DNA from 3 places in the Desulfosalsimonas sp. genome. Region 2 is predicted to be linked to each of the others. Evidence: riboswitches for the same ligand, from Rfam matches in the RefSeq annotation. Region 2 holds a riboswitch; each other region holds the start of a gene.

Region 1 (2,266 bases), on a different contig from region 2:
TTTCCAGATCCTGCCACTGCATGTCCCGCCTGGCCAAAGCCGCCATTTTCTCGCTTTCCCGCTGCTCCGGATATTTGGAGATATCGCCGATGCGGGCCGCCAGACGCGTGGCGCGCACCCCCTGACGGACATCTTCGGCATTGGGCAGGGCCAGGTGCTCTGCAGGGGTGATGTAACAGATCAGATCCGCCCCGTAGCGCGCAGAGCTGGCCGCACCGATTGCAGCGGTGATGTGGTCCAGGCCCGCGCCGGTATCGGCCGGAATCGGACCGAGCACGTAATAGGGGGCATTGCCTGACATCCGCTTTTCAAGCATGATATTGCCCTCGATTTCATCCATGGGCACATGGCCCGGGCCCTCCACCATCATCTGGCAGCCCGCGTCCCGGCCGATTTCGGCAAGCTCGCAGTTGACCACCATCTCTGCCACCTGGGCACGATCATGGCTGTCATGGATGGCCCCGGCCCGGATCCCGTTTCCAAGGGAAAGCACGGCGTCATATTTTTTCATGATCCCGCAAACCCGGTCAAATTGCTCGTATAAAGGATTTTCCCGGCCGGTTTTCTCCATCCAGGCCACCATGAACGTGCCCCCCTTTGAGGCCAGGCCGCCGTAGCGGAATTTCTGCCTGCGCAGCCGCTCGATGGTGTAGCGGTTGACCCCGCAGTGGATGGCCATGAAACTCAGACCGTCTGCAAGCTGTTTTTCAATGAGGTCAAACAGGTACTCGGGATCCAAGCGCGTGGGATCACCGGTTTTGCGTATGGTGTCGTGAAATGCCTGATACAGGGGCACGTTTCCCACCGGCAGGCTCGTGCTGTCGATTACCGCCCGGCGGATGGCGTCGAGATCGCCTGCGGCAGACAGCTCCATAAGGGTGTCTGCTCCCTCTGCTTCGGCCACCCGGGCTTTTTCCGCCTCCAGGGCGATATCGCAGATATCCGAGGATGTGCCGATGGAAGCATTGACCTTGGTGCGAAGGCCGCTGCCGATGCCCACCACCTTCTGGCCGGGCCGGGCGGGATTGTTGGGAATCACGATCCGGCCGGCTGCCACCTGACTGACAATCTGGTCCACGGGCAGGTTTTCGTCTTCAGCCACCTGCTGCATCAGGGGAGTGACCCGATTTTGCCGGGCCAGTTCAAGCTGGGTTTCCATGTTTTCTCCTTTTTAAAACAATTTTGATGAGTTCGGAAAAAATCGGCCCCGCCGATTTTCCGGTTCAAACAAAAACCCCGGCCAAATAAAAAAGGGCCCCGACCGGAGGTTTTCCTCCCGTCGGAACCCTTTGCCATCGGATTCCGATATCGCCTGTTGCAGGCACGTCTTCTGGCTTGCCGGATATCACCCGCCCCCGGGCCTTCCCGCAGGGGTTTAAGCCTGCAGTGGCCGCATCATTGATGCGAAAAGACGGTATTTCCGGTTACAGCGCCGGGTGCGCCGCGGATTTGCACCGCGTTCCGTTTGCCTGAACCGCAACATTTGCTGTTTCTGACTGTCGAAACATTTATAGCCCCTTTTGCCGCAGGTGTCAAGCCCGGCAAAAAGAGACAGAAAAGGATATATAAACAACCGCCCCGGCTCTCAATGGCCGGGAATATTTTGTTTCATGCTATTCCCGCGCCTCGATTTCCTCCCAGATCTTCTTCATGGTGTGTTGGACTATACGTTTCCGGTCGCGGTAACTGGTGTGGAGCAGGTCATGTGACTTGTGGGAACACGGTTTGCCCAAAAAGTCGTCATACAGTTTAATGATAAGCGGATTGTTATGGGACTGGCGCACGGGCGCTTGGCGATCTATATTATAGAGCGCTGCCTGGCGTGCCTGCCAGGAACTCTGGTATGCGTGTTTGCTCCGTGGCTGTCCACCGCCGCCCATGCAGCCGCCCGGACAGGCCATGACCTCCACGAAATGGTAATCTGCCTCTTTGTTTTTGACGGCCTCCACAACCTGCCTGGCACCCCGGAGGCTGTGGGCAATGGCAACCCGCACCGTGGGATTGCCTTCGCCCATATCAATGGTGGCCTCGCGGACGTGATCGAGTCCCCGAACCGCCTCCATCTCGATGGATTCCAGCTCAAAGCCGGTTACCTTCTTGTGGACCGTTCGCAGGGCAGCCTCCATGACACCGCCGGTTGTGCCGAAAATGGCCGCGGCCCCGGTGTATTCACCCATATAGATATTGTCAAAGCCCGAGGGTTCAAGCTCCGAAAGCTTTGTCCCTTCCCTTTTCAGCAACCGGGCGAACTCCCGGGTGGTGAGCA
Region 2 (2,266 bases):
ATTTGCAAATTCGCCCTGCTTTCTTCAAACAGTTTAAATCTTCACGCAAAAACGCTCAATGTCGCTTCAAAAGCAGACCCCGCCCTTGGACTTCCTTGGGAGTGTTCCCCCAGGGCCGCAGCCCGGGACCGAACACTGCAAATAACTTTTTGTCGCATGCTTAAAAGCTTTGATTTTATTTTTTTGAACCTTGAACTTTGAACCTTGAACCTTGAACCTTGAACCTTGAACGAAGTTATTTAGAAGTCCTGAAACAGGCCTAACCGCCAACCAATAAAAAAAATAACTTCCTGATTTTACTTAACACTTAATCACTTAAAACTTAACACTGCCTCATTGATCCATAGCTGTTTGGAGCTGGCTCACCCAGATGTCTACAAATGGATCATATTCCGCAAATCCTTTTAAAACAGGCTTGCATTCAATACCTGCGGCTTCGAAAACCGATTTCCAGGAATCCTTGTCGTCTCCGGCCATGTCGTTTCTGGCATGATCGCCGGCCACGGACATAAAGAGCATGAGCCATGCCGTGGATATGTTGTTTTTTTCAAGCTGCTCCAATATGACATCAGGGCCGGGATACCCTTCGACCGTTCCGATAAAGATGTTTTTGTCATCGCGCTGCAGCCGCCACATCAGGGCCGGATAGGCGGCGTTTGACGGATGGTGGGTGCCGTGTCCCAGAAGCACCACCGCTTCATTGCTTGCGCGCTCTTCGGGTATGGTCTCGCGGATGGCCCGGGCGGCTTTGGCCATGTCTTCCGGCGCTGCCAGCAACGGTCCGGTGATGGTGATTTTTTCAACTCCGCCGGAGTTGTGTTCAAACATGCGCACGGTTTTGACAAGATCGTGATATTCATATCCCGCAATGGTGTGCAGCGACTGCACGAAAATTTTTGTAAAGCCTTGTTCAGCCATTTCTTCCAGGGCCTGTGAAGGAGAAAGGGCCGTTTTCCCCTGTTGGGCCATTTTGTCGCGGATCATCTCCGAGGTATAGGCCCACTTGATTGTGGTGTCGGCAAAGGCGGCTTTGATTTCTGTTTCAACATTGTCAAAAGCCGCCTGGGCCTCTGAAAACGTTGTGCCAAAGGTAACCAGAAGGATTCCTGTTTTCCCGTCCTCCGGCTGCGGGCTGCCGGCCTGAACCGTTGCAACTGCAGCAAAAATCAGAATCAGTATCATCAAAACCGGTTTGAAAAGACCTTTTCCCATTTCATCCTCCGTTTGAAATTTTCCCAAAATAAAAAGCCCCCCTGAGCTTTTTGGCTCAGGGGGGCTGCACCCGTCTTTCTTGACCCCTTTTTTGATTTCCACGCCGGTGATATCCGCACCAATAACCGTGAAAAACTTCAGCAAGGCAGGTCTTCTGGCTCCCGGATCATTCTAATGACCGCGCCTTCCCGCTTTATATCAAAGCAGTGGCAATGTGCGGTGTTCGTTCCCGGTTACAGCGGCGGGTCCGCCCCCGACTTAAACGGGGTTCCCTTTTATGCCTGTGTTTGAGGCATACCCTGCTGGAAAATATATTTTAATAAGCTTATGGAGTGCTTGTAAATTTGTCAAGCCTGTTTTTCGCTGCCGGCCTGCTGGTCTGCATGGGCGGGCAGGGAAATGGTAAAGGTGGTGCCCTCTCCGGCACGGCTTTTGACTTTGATGTCTCCGCCGTGCTCTTTGATAAATCCGTAGCACACAGAAAGGCCCAGGCCCACGCCCTTGACCGTGTCTTTTGTGGTGAAAAACGAATCAAAGATCCGGTTAATGTTTTCCTCTGAGATGCCCTGACCGGTGTCGGTGATTTCGACAAACACGTTTTTATCCTTGTGCCAGCTGCGGAAGGTGAGTGTGCCGCCTTCGGGCATGGCGTCTTTGGCATTGGAGATCATGTTTAAAAACACCTGCCGCATCTGATTTCTGGATGCATTGATTTCCGGAAGCGCTTCTGCAAGCTCGGTTTTGATTTTGATGCTGTTTTCCTGGAGCTGTTTTTCGTGGAGCATCAGCAGCTCATCAATAATGGTGTTGATATTGACCGGGCCTTTTTCCTCCTGATCGGGCTTGGAAAAAGACAGCATTTTGCGCAGCATTTCCGCAAGCCGAACGGTTTCGGAAAGCGACATATCAAGAAGCTTTCGCCGTTTGTTTTCCGGCGTGATTTCAGTTTTCAGCAGTTCCAGGGTGTTCATGATCCCGAAAAGGGGGTTGTTTAACTCGTGGGCGATCTGGGAGGTCAGCCGGCCCATGGCGGCCAGTTTTTCGGACTGGAGCA
Region 3 (2,266 bases), on a different contig from region 2:
CCTGCCGGGTCATCCGGGGCAAGCTCGAACATGAACTGGCCCAGATGTCAAAGCAGGAGGCCGCGGAACTGCTCGAGGAGTTCAACATCGCGGCCCCGGCAACAGACCGTGTGATCCGGGCATCATATGAGATCCTGGGCCTGATCTCCTTTTTTACCGTGGGCGAAGACGAGGTGCGCGCCTGGACCATCGGCCGGGGCACCCCGGCACTGGAAGCCGCCGGGGCGATCCACTCAGATATCCAGAAAGGCTTTATCCGCGCGGAAGTGGTCTCCTACGAGGATCTGATGGCCGCCGGCTCCATGGCAGCAGCCAAAAAAAACGCCACCCTGCGCCTTGAAGGCAAAACCTATGAAGTGGCTGACGGGGATATCATCAATTTCCGGTTCAATGTGTAAAACCATTTAAACCATCACGGCAGAAGCACCGATGCTGGAATGCCACAGGCACTATGAGAATAACACCGTCTGGTTCGCGCTGTGCAACACTGATTGTGATACCCGCTTTTTTTACGCCCTGATGACGAAAAAACGCTGTTGACAACAAATCCGTGCATGCATTAAAAAACAGTATACCTGTCAGGGTGCCGGGAGACACCTGCAGAAGGTTTGGCGGGCGGCTTCCGGGTAAAAGGAAAGATGGTGCAAGTCCATCGCATACCAGCCGTTGCCGTGATCCGGGGACAACAACCGCATAAGGCCACTTTCAGGAAGTCTTTGCCTGGGGGGAAGGCGCGGTTCAAGGAAGATCCGTAAGCCGGAAAGCCTGCCCTGACGGAAGTCAAGAATTTTTGCTGGACAAAATTCTTCTGATAATTTTTATCAGGAGGTGTTTTGTGACAGCAGAAATCCATCATGCGTTCGGCGCCCTTATTTCCCGGCTGACCCGCCGTCAAAACCTTGCCCGCAAAGAAGCCGCCCAGGCTTTTGCCACTGTTTTAAACAATTCCACCACCCAAATGCAGCAGGGGGCTTTTCTTGCGGCCCTTAGGACAAAAGGCGAAACCGAGGCGGAAATCGCCGGCGCCTGGGATGCCATCTATCACCTGGACACGGTCAAAATCCCCCTCAGCCCCCGCCTGCTGCCTGTTGAAAACAGCGGCACCGGCATGGACACCTTCAAGACCTTTAACATCAGCACTGCAGCAGCCCTGGTTGCAGCCGCACGAGGTGTTTGCATGGCCCGGCACGGCTCCCGATCCATTACCTCAAGCTGCGGAACTGTGGATATGGCCGAGGCCCTTGGCGTGGATGTTGAATGCCCGGCCGAAATGGTGGCCAAAAGCATTGAAACCGCAGGTATCGGCCTTTTCAACGGGATGAGTGCCACTGTTCATCCCGGGGCCCTGGGCCGGATTCTGTCCCGGATTCACTTTGGCTCCACCCTGAATATTGCCGCATCACTGGCCAATCCGGCCATGCCCACAGTGGGTTTGCGGGGCGTGTATGACCGGGAAATGATCCTGCCGGTCATTCGCGCCATGAAAGCCATCGGCTACCAAAAAGCCGTTGTTGTCCACGGGGTGGCAGATGGCGCAGCTTCTGAGCGGGCCGGAATGGATGAAGCCTCTGTAATCGGCCCCACCTTTTGTGCAAGGCTTTTTGAATCCGGGGACATTGAAACCTTTACGCTTCATCCCCGGGCATACGGACTGGGCAAAGGCGATCCCGGGGACCTGGCGCCTTCAGGCAACATGGACACAGAGGCCCGCCGCTTTGTCCGCCTTATGTGCAACAAGGAAAACAGTCTCCGGAAAGAAGCCATCATGCTCAATGCCGCATTGATTTTCTATGCCGCGGACATGGTTGCAGACGTTGATCACGGCCTGGAAATCGCCGCCAATGCCATGGAAAGCGCCGAGACATTTGACACCTTGCGGGCCTGGGTTGCCGCCCAGAACCGGGACCCGGAGACAGGACTGCAAACCCTGGAGAAATGGATTCAATAGCCACAGCCCTGCAAACAATGGGATGATTGCCGCAGAGGAGGCCTTATGAGGATGGTTTTGACCGGCCGCAGATGCCTGGAAATCCAAAACAACAACAAACCGGAAAAAACCGGCAAGGACGGGGTGCGCCTTCGGGTGCTCTACTGCGCCATATGCCGGACCGATGCAAAGATGTGGGACCAGGGGCACCGGGATCTGATCCTGCCCCGGGTGCCCGGCCATGAAATGGCGGTTGCCGACACCCGGGGAAAACGTTACGTCATATGGCCGGGTGTGAGCTGCGGCGCATGTGCGCACTGCCGGGCAGGACGGGAAAAC

The links. A riboswitch is a leader RNA that binds a small molecule or an ion and turns the genes downstream of it on or off. The one in region 2 is predicted to bind cobalamin.
Region 1: it holds a riboswitch for cobalamin, as region 2 does, so the genes downstream of both, thiC (phosphomethylpyrimidine synthase ThiC) here and ACTCIA_RS13890 (sirohydrochlorin cobaltochelatase) in region 2, are expected to answer to the same signal.
Region 3: it holds a riboswitch for cobalamin, as region 2 does, so the genes downstream of both, trpD (anthranilate phosphoribosyltransferase) here and ACTCIA_RS13890 (sirohydrochlorin cobaltochelatase) in region 2, are expected to answer to the same signal.

Annotation. Positions count from the first base shown of each region.
Region 1 covers NZ_JBSRLA010000007.1:29,740-32,005, reverse strand. The annotation lists gene thiC (phosphomethylpyrimidine synthase ThiC) at 1-1,159, opposite strand, end outside; cobalamin riboswitch at 1,304-1,488, opposite strand; gene ACTCIA_RS02790 ([FeFe] hydrogenase, group A) at 1,614-2,266, opposite strand, start outside.
Region 2 covers NZ_JBSRLA010000065.1:24,777-27,042, reverse strand. The annotation lists gene ACTCIA_RS13890 (sirohydrochlorin cobaltochelatase) at 334-1,212, opposite strand; cobalamin riboswitch at 1,340-1,529, opposite strand; gene ACTCIA_RS13885 (PAS domain-containing sensor histidine kinase) at 1,560-2,266, opposite strand, start outside.
Region 3 covers NZ_JBSRLA010000041.1:924-3,189, reverse strand. The annotation lists gene ACTCIA_RS10775 (DUF933 domain-containing protein) at 1-398, shown strand, start outside; cobalamin riboswitch at 565-787, shown strand; gene trpD (anthranilate phosphoribosyltransferase) at 836-1,948, shown strand; gene ACTCIA_RS10765 (zinc-dependent alcohol dehydrogenase) at 1,994-2,266, shown strand, end outside.